2 regions of the Mesorhizobium sp. BHscii genome follow, and region 2 is predicted to be linked to the other one. Evidence: predicted binding sites of a transcription regulator. Region 2 holds the regulator's gene; the other holds the start of a gene.
What was found. Region 2 encodes LexA, which represses DNA repair genes until DNA is damaged. Its sites were predicted from a motif close to TGTTCNNNNTGTGTTCNG; they were not measured.
Positions count from the first base shown of each region.

Region 1: the regulator LexA is predicted to act here: its motif matches at 2,624-2,641, upstream of ACWTU7_RS00035 (ATP-dependent helicase).

Region 1 is NZ_JBSPKW010000001.1:4,036-11,196, forward strand. It holds gene ACWTU7_RS00020 (ATP-binding cassette domain-containing protein) at 1-1,652, opposite strand, end outside; gene ACWTU7_RS00025 (hypothetical protein) at 2,048-2,233, opposite strand; gene ACWTU7_RS00030 (hypothetical protein) at 2,384-2,554, shown strand; gene ACWTU7_RS00035 (ATP-dependent helicase) at 2,656-4,737, shown strand; gene ACWTU7_RS00040 (DUF982 domain-containing protein) at 4,895-5,197, shown strand; gene ACWTU7_RS00045 (GGDEF domain-containing protein) at 5,284-6,072, opposite strand; gene ACWTU7_RS00050 (DinB family protein) at 6,173-6,685, opposite strand; gene ACWTU7_RS00055 (glutathione S-transferase family protein) at 6,777-7,161, shown strand, end outside.
Region 2 is NZ_JBSPKW010000018.1:117,871-125,031, reverse strand. It holds gene ACWTU7_RS23025 (SurA N-terminal domain-containing protein) at 1-901, shown strand, start outside; gene trpD (anthranilate phosphoribosyltransferase) at 898-1,908, shown strand; gene trpC (indole-3-glycerol phosphate synthase TrpC) at 1,913-2,764, shown strand; gene moaC (cyclic pyranopterin monophosphate synthase MoaC) at 2,831-3,328, shown strand; gene ACWTU7_RS23005 (molybdopterin molybdotransferase MoeA) at 3,328-4,533, shown strand; gene lexA (transcriptional repressor LexA) at 4,638-5,375, shown strand; gene ACWTU7_RS22995 (ComEC/Rec2 family competence protein) at 5,369-7,161, opposite strand, start outside.

The sequences.
Region 1 (7,161 bases), on a different contig from region 2:
TCGAAGATGGCGCGGCGTGCGGCCGCGTCGCGGCGGCGGTCGGCCTTCGAGGCTTTTTCGGCTTCGCGCTTGCCGCGGCGGTCGCCGGAAACACCGGTGACCAGCGTCTTGTAGTCATCGAGGTCGCCGTCAAAAGGATTGACCGTCCCATCCTTGACCAGCCATAGGCGGTCGGCCGTTGCCTCGAGCAGATGGCGGTCGTGCGAGATCAGGATGACGGCGCCGGGAAACTCGTTCAGCGCATGGATCAGCGATTCACGGCTGTCGATGTCGAGATGGTTGGTCGGTTCGTCGAGGATGAACAGGTTTGGGCCCTCGAAAGCCGACAGGCCCATCAGCAGTCGCGCCTTCTCGCCGCCCGACAGGTCCTTGGCGGCGGTGTTCATCTTTTCGGTGGTCAGGCCGAACTGGGCGACGCGGCCGCGCACTTTCGATTCCGGCGCTTCCGGCATCAGCCGGCGGACATGCTCATAGGCGTTTTCGTTCGGCCGGAGATCGTCGAGCTGATGCTGGGCAAAGATCGCCACCTTCAGCCCGGGCGCCACCGTCATGGTGCCGGTCTCCTGCTTCAGCCGGCCCGACAGAAGCTTGGCGAAGGTCGACTTGCCGTTGCCATTGGCACCAAGCAGCGCGATGCGGTCATCGGCGTCGATGCGCAGCGTCATCTTCTTCAGGATCGGCTGACCCTCGGTATAGCCGACATTGACGTTGTTCAGCGCGATGATCGGCGAGGCGACCGTCTTCACCGGCTCGGGAAAGGAAAACGGCCGCACGTTGTCGTTCACAATTGCGGCGATCGGCTTCATCTTCTCCAGCGCCTTGATGCGCGACTGCGCCTGTCTCGCCTTGGAAGCCTTGGCCCGAAAGCGCTCGACGAAGGATTCCATGTGCTTGCGCGCGGCTTCCTGCTTGACCCTGCCCTTCTCCTGCAATTCGCGCTGCTCGGTGTATTGGCGTTCGAACTGGTCGTAGCCGCCGCGCCAGAGAGTCAGCTTCTTCTGGTCGAGATGGACGATCGAGTTGACGGCGCGGTTGAGCAGGTCGCGGTCGTGCGAGATCAGAAGTACGGTGTGCGGATATTTCGACACGTAGTTTTCCAGCCACAGCGTGCCTTCGAGGTCGAGGTAGTTGGTCGGCTCGTCGAGCAGCAGCAGATCGGGCTCGGCAAACAGCACTGCGGCGAGTGCGACGCGCATGCGCCAGCCGCCGGAGAACGAGGAGGCTGGCCGTCGCTGGGCGTCGTCGTCGAAGCCGAGGCCGGCGAGGATGGTGGCGGCACGCGACTCGGCCGAATGGGCGTCGATATCGGCCAGCCGCATGTGGATGTCGGCGATGCGGTGCGGATCGGTCGCCGACTTTTCCTCCTCGATCAATGCGGAGCGTTCCAGGTCGGCCTTGAGCACGATCTCGATCAGCGGCTCCTCGGTGCCGGGCGCTTCCTGCGCCACCTGGCCTATGCGCGTGTTCTTCGGCAGGCTGATCGAGCCGGTCTCGGAGGCGAGGTCGCCGGTGATCGCCTTGAACAAAGTGGTCTTGCCGGTGCCGTTGCGGCCGACGAGGCCTGCCTTGCTGCCGGCCGGCAAGGTCAGCGAGGCATGGTCGAGAAGCAGGCGTCCAGCCATGCGGAGCGAAAGGTCGTTAATGATCAGCATGGCCGCGCTTTTGCACGGGACGTCAGCGCTTCGCAAGAGCTTGAGCGCCGGTTGGCCGCATAAGGCATGAAAATGGCCGGCGGCGGCAGATTGCCTGATGCCGCGGGAGGAAAGATCCGATCGCCGGCCTCACCGGACCAGAGAGCCAGCCCCGGGTTGGGCCGGGAACCTGCTGCGACGACGCGGCCTTGCGAGCAGCGGCTTCTCGCATCTGAAAATGGCAGTTTTGTCACATTTGTCAGTTGATTGACTGTCCAACGCGGTCGTCTTCCGCGATCGCCCCATGACGCAACAGCAAGACTCAGCTATCTCTATGTATGCGGCGGACCTGATACCCGCCTGGCCGGCGTCATCGCCCCCTCCCAAGCGGCGCCGGCCGCTTTTTCTGCGTTCCATCACTGCGCCGGCGGCGTGCCGGGTTGATCATCGCCTGACGTGGACTTGGGTGCAGGGTCGACTTGCGGGTTTTGATCGGCGCCGGGGGCCTTTGTCGGTGGGATATTGTTATCGCAAGCCGCGACAGCCAGCGCTGCCGCCAAAACGAGCCAGGTCGGGGCCAGCAAAATTGAGAGCTTGTTCATCGCAACCTCCTGTCATCGGGCAAACGAGACGGTGCCGATTTGGTTGCACACTCAGGCAGAGCTCGGGGCGTTCGGAAAGCGGGGAACAAAACGAGAGAGCGAGGAACAAAACGCGGGCTCTTCGGTTGGTCCACACCAATGGAGAAAATCATGATCCGTCTGCTCATAGCCGGTGCCGCCGTCTACGTGGCCTACCGTATAGTCAGGGAAATCATTGACGAGGTGCCCGACGACTTCGATCCGCTGTTGCTGCCGCCTCCCGATGACGACAAGTCGTTGCGGCGGCAGTCGGCGGCAATGGGCGTAGAGCCCGAGCGCTAAGTCCAGTTCATCGGCTGGTGCGCCAGTAGAAACGGACGCATCGATCGCAACTTTCGCGTCGAAACCGTTGCGAACAAAGCGGAAACGATGCTTGATGGGCAATGAACCTCGCTGCCCGTGATTCGACCTTCCGGCCTGACTATCTCGCGAAGCTGAATGCCGAGCAGTGCCTTGCCGTCGAGCATGGCGACGGCAAGGTCGCCGGGCCGCTACTGGTGATCGCCGGAGCCGGCTCCGGCAAGACCAGCACGCTGGCGCATCGCGTCGCGCATCTGATCGTCAGGGGCGCTGACCCCAGGCGCATCCTTTTGATGACGTTTTCGCGTCGTGCCGCATCGGAAATGGCCAAGCGGGTCGAACGCATCGCCGGCGAGGTGCTCGGCCGAGACGCTTCCATCATCACCGATGCGCTGAGCTGGGCCGGCACGTTTCACGGCATCGGCGCCAGGCTGCTGCGCGATTATGCGCCGGAGATCGGCCTCGATCCGGCCTTCACCATCCATGACCGCGAGGATTCGGCCGACTTGATGAACCTCGCCCGGCACGAACTCGGCTTCTCCAAAACCGAAGGCCGTTTTCCGACCAAGGGCACGTGCCTGGCGATCTATTCGCGTGCCGTCAACGCGCAGGCGCCGCTCGGCGAGATTCTCGGTTCGGTGTTTCCCTGGTGCGCGAGTTGGGCAGAACAGCTTAAGACGCTGTTCGCCCGATATGTCGAGACCAAGCAGGCGCAGAACGTGCTCGATTACGACGACCTGTTGCTCTACTGGGCGCAGATGGCCGGCGAGCCGGAGATATCAGCGCATCTGGGCGGGCGCTTCGACCATGTGCTGGTCGACGAATACCAGGACACCAACCGGCTGCAGGCCTCGATCCTCACGGCGCTCAAGCCGGACGGCTCCGGGCTGACGGTGGTCGGTGACGATGCGCAGTCGATCTATTCGTTTCGAGCGGCGGAAGTGCGCAACATCCTCGACTTCCCCAAACAGTTCGCGCAGCCGGCCGAGATCGTCATGCTTGAGCGCAACTACCGCTCGACCGAGACCATCCTGGCCGCCGCCAATGCGGTGATCGGCGAGGCCTCGGAGCGCTTTACCAAGAACCTCTGGTCGGAGCGCAAATCGGCGGAAAAGCCGAGGCTGGTCAGCGTTCGCGACGAAGCCGAGCAGGCGAGTTACGTCTGCCAGGCTATCCTCACCGAGCGTGAGGCCGGCACGGCGCTGAAAGCGCAGGCCGTGCTGTTTCGCGCCTCGCACCACAGCGGGCCGCTGGAGATCGAGCTGACGCGCCGCAACATCCCGTTCGTCAAGTTCGGCGGGCTGAAATTCCTCGACGCCGCCCATGTCAAGGACGTGCTGGCGGTGCTGCGCTTCGCCGAAAACCCGCGTGACCGCGTCGCCGGTTTTCGCGTGCTGCAGCTTTTGCCCGGTATCGGCCCTTCGGCGGCTTCGCAGATCGTCGACACCATGGCGACTTCGCTCGACGAAACGATGGGGCTGGCGCGCTACCGGCCGCCGCAACGCGCCGCCGACGACTGGCCGGGCTTCGTCGCGCTGTTCTCGCAGCTTCGCACCGGGTCGGGAAAATGGCCTGTTGATCTCGAACAGGTCAGGCTCTGGTATGAGCCGCATCTCGACCGCATCCACGAGGACGCAACGACGCGCCGGGCCGATATTCTGCAGCTCGAACAGATCGCCTCGGGCTATGCCTCGCGCGAGCGTTTCCTGACCGAGCTGACGCTCGATCCGCCGGATGCAACCAGCGACGAGGCCGGGCCACCGCATCGCGACGAGGACTATCTGATCCTGTCGACCATCCATTCGGCCAAGGGCCAGGAATGGAAGAACGTCTTCGTGCTCAACACCGTCGACGGCTGCATCCCGATCGATCTCGCCGTCGGCTCGAAGGAGGATATCGACGAGGAGCGCCGCCTGCTCTATGTGGCGATGACGCGGGCCAAGGACGGTCTGCACCTGGTCATGCCGCAGCGCTTTTTCGTCCACGGCCAGGCGGCGCGCGGCGATCGCCACGTTTACGCCTCGCGCACCCGCTTCATCCCGGCCTCGATCCTCGGCGCCTTCGAACAGACATCATGGGCGAGCGTCCCGGCCAAGGACGATCCGCGCCGCCAGCCGCAAGTGCGCGTCGACCTTGGCGCCCGCATGCGTGACATGTGGAAATAGGCTGCCTCTTCGGCACGCCGCTCATGCGGCGGAGCTTGGTGGCGAAAATCAAATCTCGGCAACATGGAACCTGATGCCGCAATCCGCGTTTCTGGGCGTCCGATTCAGATCGGAGAGCGGCGTCCGCCGTCACCTCCGCCCAATTCGAGAGGCAAGAATGCACGACCCGATGCTCTTCACCCCCGTCGCCGTTACCGTCGGCGCCGGCCACAAGCGCATAATCGCTTCGCTCTTCGACATGCACGAGTTCCTGACCGAGTTCCCGCCATCGCGGCGACGCCTGAGCTATGGCGCGGCGGTGAAGGCATGCGAGGCGGCACGCGCCGGCGAGATCTCGCCCGAAGCGGCGCGCGATGCCATGATCACCTTCGCGGCGGCGGCAGGCATTCTCTGGCCTTCGGCCCAACCGGCAGTCTCGGTCAAGCCGGTCGCGCGGGGCCAGGGCGGATACGCCGCATGACTGGCTAGGCCTCTTTTGCGACTATGGCCCGCCGAAGATGCTATTCGTCTTCGACGGGTTTCCGACATGGGTATCAGGCGCGGCCCTCAATGGACCGTCATCAGGTCGCCGTTCGGCAAACCGCTCAATGCCGCTGCTTCGAAGCTGACTTGGTCGCGGCCGTTTGATTTAGCCCTGTAGAGGTGTTTATCCGCCACAACGAACATGTCGGCATAGGTGGTCGGTCCGCTGAAGGCGACGCCGCCGATGCTTACCGAGAGGGGACAGGGTTGCCCGCCCGGGGAAAAATCCGCCTCGCGGATACGGCGCCGTATCCCCTCCGCGACCAGCCAGGAATGCGATGGGTCGGCGCCGGGAAGGAAGACTGCGAATTCCTCACCGCCAATTCGCCCGACGATGTCGGCGCCGCGCAGCTGGTCTTGAATGGTCTTGGCGATCAGCTTGAGGGCCTGATCGCCACAGTCGTGGCCGAGGCGATCGTTGACGGACTTGAAATGGTCGGCGTCGACAATCAGCAAGGCGCCGGAGCTGGCGACAGAATGGCTGCGAGCTTGCTCGAGATAGGCTTCGACAAGCATTGAAAACGCGCCGCGGTTGAACACCGCTGTCAGGCTGTCGGTCGCCGCGACAATTGTCAGTTCCTTTTGCGCGATTGCCAGCTGACGCATTTTCCACATCAGGAAAGACAGGAACGAACCGGCCAGCACCAGCGGCAGCAGCAGATCGGTGAGTTTCGCCCGCCACAGCGCTTCAGGCGACAGATACGGGAAATTGAAGGAATCGACGAAGAAGGCGGCGGCGATGCAGACCGCGGTACCGACAACGGTGACGGCCACCACCCTGCCCCAACTCGTGGGAGAAAAATCGATCCGCATGCCATTGCTCCCGCTATGGCAGGCTATTTTGAAGCGGGAACACGAATGAAGTCCTAAGACTTTGCTTCAATTCGATCGTGATCGATCCGGATAATCCAAATCAGGCGAAGGCGCGGCCCTCTTCGCTGCGCTGGAACAGCGTGAGGTCAAGTGGCACCGAAGGCCGGCCGAGAACGGTCAGGATCGCGTGCGCCTGGCCGCGGTGATGGGTCTGGTGGTTGAAGAAATGATCAAGCGCCGGCGCCAATCGCTGCGAGACGGTGCGCATGTCGGAGACGGTCATGTAAGAGAACCGGCCGGACAAGGCCTTGTCGCTTGACGCCCCGACCCAGTCGATGATCCTTTTGTCTTCGGCCTCGCGCGCCAGCCGCAAGCCCGGCAGGGCGCGGTGCAGGATCGTGTCGAGCCTGGCCGGCGCGTCCCCCTCGCCGGTAAAGCGCCTCATCCAGATGCGATCGGCAGTTAGAACATGGTTGAGCGTGCCCATCATCGAGCCGAAGAAAACCCCGACATTGCGGTGAAATTCTTCCTCGTCGAGATCGGCGGCGGCATCGTAGATGCGGCTATTGGCCCATTGATTGTAGGCCGCAAACATCATGAAGTGCTGTTTCATCTTTTTCTCCCGACCCGCGAGACCCCGTTTCGGGTGCCTACCGCATCGGCCCGAAACGTCGCTCTAGTAGACCGCAAGGAAGCTGCCGCCAATGACCATTCTGCTCTATGACCTCGTCGGACGCGATGCCGCCCGTCCGTTCAGCCCACATTGTTGGAAGGCGACGATGGCGCTTGCCCACAAGGGGGTCGACATCTCAACCGTGCCGACGCGTTTTCTCGAAGTGCCCACTGTCGAAGGCGGCGCTTCGAAACTCGTTCCGGTGATCCGCGACGGCGAGAAGGTGGTCGCCGATTCCTTCGCCATCGCGCTCTATCTCGATGAGGCCTATCCCGAGCGGCCGACATTGTTTTCCGGCGACGGCGGCAAGGCGATGGCGCGCTTCATCGAACGCTGGTCGCAACTGACCATCCACCCCTATGTCACCACCGCGGCGATCATGGACCTCCACGCTATGCAGGATGAGCCGAACGCCG
Region 2 (7,161 bases):
TGCGCTTAATGTCAACGAAGTAAGTCCGGTCGTTCAGGGCGCCTTCGGTCCGGTGCTGCTGCGCGTCACCGACATCAAGCCCGAAGTGGTGAAGCCGCTGGCCGAAGTGTCCGCAGATATCCGCAGGGATCTGGCGCTGGGCGAGGCAAGCCGCATTCTGTTGGATGTGCACGACAATTACGAAGATATCCGCGCTTCGGGCAGCACGCTCAAGCAAGCGGCCGAAAAACTGAAGCTGAAGGTCGTCACCATCGACGCGATCGATCGCACCGGCCTGAGGCCGGACGGCACCATCGTCAAGGACCTGCCGGAATCGCCGGAACTCATCAAGGCGGTGTTCGACGCCGAACCGGGCACCGAGAATCCCGACCTCACCACCGCCGACAACGGCTTCGTGTTCTACGAGGTGGAGTCGATCACGCCGGCCCGCGACCGCACGCTAGATGAAGTCCGACAGAAGGTGGTAGCCGACTGGACGGCGGCGGAAACGACCAAGCGGCTCACCGCAAAAGCGGACGAGCTCGAAAAGCGTCTCAAGGCCGGCGCCACGCTCGACGTGATCGCGAGCGAGCTCAAGCTTGAGAAGCAGACCAAGCGCGGCGTCAAGCGCGAGGCGGACGACGTCGATTTCGGCAAGGAAGGGGCGGCTGCGATGTTCGGCGAAGGCGAAGGCGGGATCGGATTGATCCCCTCGCCCACCGGCGACGGACAGATCCTGTTCAAGATCGCCGAAGTCTTCGAACCTGCCGGAGCCGACGCCAGCTCGGTGCCGGACGACGCGCAGAAATCGTTCACCGCCGGCATGTCCGACGACCTGCTCGACCAGCTGGTGGCGCAGCTGCAGACGCAGTACGACGTTCGCATCGACCAGACCGCCGTTGCCCAAGCCCTGACCAGATGAGCGCGCTCAAGACCCATATCGCCAAGGTCGCCACCGGCAACTCCCTTTCCTTCGAGGAGGCGCGCGAGGCCTTCGACATCATCATGTCGGGCGACGCTACGCCCGGCCAGATCGGCGGCTTCCTGATGGCGCTGCGCGTGCGCGGCGAGACGGTGAGCGAGATTTCCGGCGCCGTCGCCACCATGCGCGCCAAGATGCTGCGCGTCGACGCGCCCGCTGGCGCGATCGACATCGTCGGCACCGGCGGCGACAATTCGCACAGCGTCAACATATCGACCGCATCCGCCTTCGTCATCGCCGCCTGCGGCGTGCCGGTGGCCAAGCACGGCAATCGCGGACTATCCTCGCAGACCGGCGCCGCCGACGTGCTGACCGCGCTCGGCGTCAAGATCGATATCCCGCCGGAAACGATCGGCCGCTGTATCCACGACACAGGCGTCGGCTTCATGTTCGCGCCGGCGCATCATCCGGCGATGAAGCATGTCGGCCCGATCCGCGTCGAGCTCGGCACCCGCACCATCTTCAACCTGCTTGGCCCGCTCTCCAATCCGGCCAGTGTGAGCCGGCAGATGGTCGGCGTCTTCTTGCCTGAATGGATCATGCCGGTGGCCGAGACGCTGAAGGCACTGGGCGCCGACCACGCCTGGGTCGCCCATGGCGACGGCTATGACGAGATCACCACCACCGGTGAGACCCAAGTGGCCGAACTGGTCGGCGGCGAGATCCGCAGCTTTTCACTGACCCCGGAAGCGGTCGGGCTGAAGCGGCACACCAAGGACGAGTTGCGCGGCGGCGACGCCGCCTACAACGCCCAGGCGCTGCGCGATATGCTGGGCGGCGCTGCCGGCGCCTTTCGTGATACAGTGCTGATGAACGCCGGCGCCGGACTGGTGGTGGCGGGCAAGGCGACGACGCTTGCCGACGGCATGGCCACGGCAGCGCAAGCCATCGACAGCGGCCGGTCGCTGAAAGTGCTCGACCGGCTGGTCGAGATTTCGAACGGATAGAGCCGTGTCTGATATCCTGCGTAAGATCGAAGCCTACAAGCGCGACGAGATCGCTGCGGCGAAGGCGCGCGTGCCGCTTGCCGAGATCAAGGCGCGGGCGAAGGACACCGACGCAGCGCGCGGCTTTCTCTCGGCTCTTGAAGCCAAGCGCAAATCCGGCAGCTTCGCGCTGATCGCCGAGATCAAGAAGGCGAGCCCGTCCAAGGGCCTGATCCGCGCCGATTTCGATCCGCCGGCACTGGCCAGGGCCTATGCGAAAGGTGGTGCTGCCTGCCTTTCCGTGCTGACCGACGCGCCGTCCTTCCAGGGCGCGCCTAAATTCCTCACCGATGCGCGCAACGCCGTGACATTGCCCGCTTTGCGCAAGGATTTTCTGTTCGAGCCCTATCAGGTGTTCGAAGCCCGTGCGTGGGGCGCGGATGCCATCCTGATCATCATGGCGAGCGTCGATGACGCCGTGGCCAGCGAACTCGAAACGACGGCGTTCGAACTCGGCATGGACGCACTGGTCGAAGTGCATGACGAGGCCGAGACGGAACGCGCGCTGAAACTGTCATCGCGGCTGATCGGCATCAACAACCGCAATCTCCGGACGTTCGAAACCAGCATCGAGACCTCGGAGCGGCTCGCGAAGATGGTGCCGGCAGACCGCCTGCTGGTCAGCGAGAGCGGTATTTTCTCGCACGAAGACTGCCGCAGGCTGGAACGGAGCGACATCGGTACATTCCTCGTCGGCGAGAGCCTGATGCGGCAACAGAATGTGGCCACTGCAACGCGCCTGCTTTTGACGGGCAAGGCGCCGGCTCATGCATCGGCCCGAAGATCGGAATCGATTTTTGGAGAGCACGATGCATAGTTTCAAAGGGTTAGAGAGTACTTTGCGCGTCCAAACGGACGCACGTCGCTCTAAGGCTGACTGACGATGACGGCCGCCCTCACCCATCTTGGCGCGAAAGGCGAAGCCAATATGGTCGATGTCGGCGACAAGGCGGAGACGACGCGCACGGCAATCGCCGAAGGTCTTGTCGCGATGCGGCCCGAAACGCTGAAGATGATTCTTGACGGCGATGCCAAGAAGGGCGACGTGCTGGGCACGGCGCGCATCGCCGGCATCATGGCGGCCAAGAGGACGCATGAGCTGATCCCGCTCTGCCATCCGCTGCTGTTGACCAAGATATCCGTTGACATCGAACCGGACGCGACGCTGCCAGGCCTGAAGGTCACGGCGCTGGCCCGCGTCACAGGTAAGACCGGCGTCGAGATGGAAGCGCTGACCGCCGTCTCGGTCGCCTGCCTGACCATCTATGACATGGCCAAGGCGGTCGACCGCGCCATGGTGATCTCGGGCATCAGGCTGGTGGAAAAGACCGGCGGCAAATCCGGCGACTACAAGGCGGACGCCAAGGGGGCAGGCCAATAATGGCACTGCTTCCGGTCGCCGAGGCGCTCGAGCGCCTGCTTGAGGATGCTGCGCCCTTGCAGGCTGAATGCGTCGCCCTGATGGACGCCGCCGACCGCGTGCTGGCGGAGCCGCTTCTGGCGCTTCGCACCCAGCCGCCGTTCAACGCGTCCGCTATGGACGGCTATGCCGTGCGGGCCGAGGACGTAGCGTCCGTGCCCGCAAGACTTTCGGTGATCGGCATGGCGCCGGCCGGACGCGGCTTTGCCGGAACAGTCGGCCCGGCGCAGGCCGTGCGCATCTTCACCGGCGCGCCGCTTCCTGCAGGCGCCGACACCATCGTCATCCAGGAGAATGCCAGGGATCTCGGCGGCGGCAGCGTCGAAGTGACCGCGTCGACGGTTGAAGGCCGCAACATCCGCTGCCTCGGGCTCGATTTCTCGAAGGGCGACATCCTGCTGGAGAAAGGCCGCCCGCTTGATCCGGCGGCATTGTCGCTGGCGGCGTCGGCCAACCACCCGCAGGTCAGCGTGGTGAAACGGCCGCTGATCGCCATCATCGCCACCGGCGACGAATTGCTGCCGCCGGGCAGCGACCTTGGCCCCGACCAGATCATCTCGTCCAATGCCTATGGCGTCGCCGCCGCGGCCCGCTCGGTCGGCGCCAGCGCGCTCGATCTCGGCATCGCCCCCGACCGCAAGGAGGCGATCGCCACGCTGGTGAAACAAGCGGTCGACGCAGGCGCCGACGTCATTGTCACGCTGGGCGGCGCCTCGGTCGGCGACCATGACCTGGTCCATGACGTGCTGACCGGTGAAGGCATGACGCTCGATTTCTGGAAAATCGCCATGCGGCCTGGCAAGCCGTTGATGTTCGGGCGGCTGGGCGACATCCGCTGCATCGGCCTGCCTGGCAATCCGGTGGCGAGCCTGGTCTGCACGCAGCTCTTTCTGAAGCCGCTGCTTGCGCGGCTCGGCGGCCGCGCCTTCCGGCAGGACATGCGTCAGGCGCGGCTCGGCGCCGCCATGCCGGCCAACGATCTCAGGCAGGACTATGTACGCGCGGTGGTGAAGGAAGAAGCCGGCACGCCACTGGCGACCCCGTTCGGCGTCCAGGATTCCTCGATGCTCAAAATGCTGGCCGACGCCAACGGGCTGATCGTGCGCGAGCCATTCGCTCCCCCAGCCGCGACGGGCGCCGCGTGCAGCGTGCTGATGCTACGCTGAACAAAACGTCAACACATTCATTAAACTTTAAACGGTTGCGGAACACAACTGGAACAGATAGTGTTTGTTCTGGGTTTGTTTTTCTGATTCTGTTGGGGGTCGCGATGCTGACACGCAAACAACATGAACTGCTGATGTTCATCCACGAGCGGCTGAAGGAAAGCGGCATTCCGCCCTCGTTCGACGAGATGAAGGAAGCGCTCGACCTCGCCTCGAAGTCGGGGATCCATCGGCTGATCACGGCGCTGGAGGAGCGCGGTTTCATTCGCCGCCTGCCCAACCGGGCCCGCGCGCTGGAGGTGCTGCGCCTGCCCGATTCGATCGCGCCCGGCCTCAATGCGGCTCGCAAATTCTCGCCAAGCGTCATTCAGGGCAGCCTTGGGCAGGGCAGCCTCGGACGACAGATCAAACCGGCGCCTTCGCGCCTGCCCGCGGCCGGCAATGACGACGACGTCGTTGCCACCATCTCCATACCGGTGATGGGCCGCATCGCTGCCGGTGTGCCGATCGACGCCATCCAGCACCAGACGCATTCGATCTCGGTACCACCGGACATGATCACCGGCGGCACGCACTACGCGCTGGAGGTCAAGGGTGATTCGATGATCGAGGCCGGCATTTTCGACGGCGACACGGTCATCATCCGCAACGCCGACACCGCCCAGCCTGGCGAGATCATCGTCGCATTGGTCGACGAGGAGGAAGCGACGCTGAAGCGGTTCCGCCGCAAGGGCGCCTCGATCGCACTGGAAGCCGCCAATCCGGCCTATGAGACGCGCATCTTCGGGCCGGACCGGGTCAAGGTGCAAGGCAAGCTCGTCGGACTGATCCGGCGTTACTGAGCGGCAGGCTTCTTGGGTTTCTCGGCCCTGCGGTATGGCGGCAAGCCCCTCGCCTCGCGCGAAAATCTCCGCTGCTCGTGCCAAGGCCTATATGGCTGTCTGACGGCAAAACGGATTTCTGCGCGCGTCGTCGCTGATAGCGGATCGAAGAAGACGGCGGCACTGCCCATGCGAGCGAGCTGCCGTTTGGTGACGACGAGAACCAGCGGATTGCGGCAGGGATTATAATAGGCTGTGGCATCGTCGATGACGATCAAATCCGCAAAGGCACAGGCTGGCCGTGCGGTTTTGCGGTCGTCGGCGAGTGCGATGATCGCGCCGGACGGGTGCCGGGCGAGGCACAGGCCGGCAGTGCAGTAGAAGGGCGCTCCAGGCGGCAGGTCGGCCGGGTCGGCGATGTCGAACCGCACGTCTCCTTTTTCGAATGTTTCCGGCTCGACAATGGTCGCTGAAACCAGCGCATGTTTCCAGTTGTCGGTGGTGAATTCGTTCGAACGCACCCGGTTGACGGCAAGTTCGCCGCCGCCGATCGGCAGCGCCACCAGATGCGCATCTTCCGAAATCAGCACATCGGGGGCGCGCGTGTCGGAAATCGTCAGCAGGCCGGCGAGCGCAAAGGGAAGTGCCGCAAGCCGCAACCATGTCGTCGCCATCGTAGCGATGACCAGGGCGACCGTCACCAGCAGAACCGACTGCAACGAGATCAGCCCGACTGCATCGACCGGCGACCGCTCGGAAATCCATCCCGATATTGCGATCATGGCCGTCAGTCCCTTGCCCATCATGTAGAGGAAAGGTCCGTCGAAGCCGAAAGGCATTGCCAGAGCGCTGAGGACGGCCAGGAACATGACGACCGTGACGATTGGCATGACCGCCAGATTGGCGAACAGGCTAAGCGGCGATACGCGCTGGAAGTGCCAGATGGCGAAGAGCGCGGTGGCGCTGCCGGCAATGATGGAGGTCATTGCGATGGTCCCTGTCCCAGCGGCGAGTTTTCGCGTGACGAAAGCGACCGGCGACCGTCGCTGTGGCGGCGCCGTGGCCCTGTCGGCACGATAGTCGGACCATCCGGCATAGGCGCCCACGAGAGCAGCAGTCGCGGCGAAGGACATCTGGAAGCTTGGGCCGACCACCTCGTGCGGCGACACGACGATGACGGCGATGGCAGAAATCGTCAGATTGCGCATGGTAAGTGCCGCTCGGTCGAACAGCACGGCGACAAGCATTACCGCCAGCATGATGAAGCTGCGTTCAGCCGCGACCACGATACCGGAAAAAATGAGATACGCAGCGATGGAAAGGAGTGCGGCAGCAGCCGCATATTTCTTGACCGGCCGGCGTGACGAAAAATCGGGAAACAGCGCAAAGGCGCCGCGCAGCAATCCCATGATCGTGCCGGCGACAAGCGCCATGTGCAGGCCGGAAATCGAGATGATGTGGTAGATGCCGGTGCGCCGCATCGATTCGTTTATCTCTTCGGGAATGCCGGCACGCACACCGATGATCAGTGCGGCGGCAATCTCCCCCTCGGCGCCACCAATGCTGTCCCTGATATGGTCGGCAATGTTTTCGCGCGCCTTTTCGATCGAGGAAGAAAGGCGCGCGGCGAACGGCGCATCCTCGGAAACGACGATCTTCGGATTGCTGAGGAAAAAGCCACTGGCACCGATACCGGCGAAATAGCTGTCAAAGGAGAAGTCATAACTGTCCGGCCTAACCGGGCCAGTCGGAGGCAAAAGCCGCACATAACCGGTTGCCACCGAGCCTGCAGTCATCTCAGCGGGAA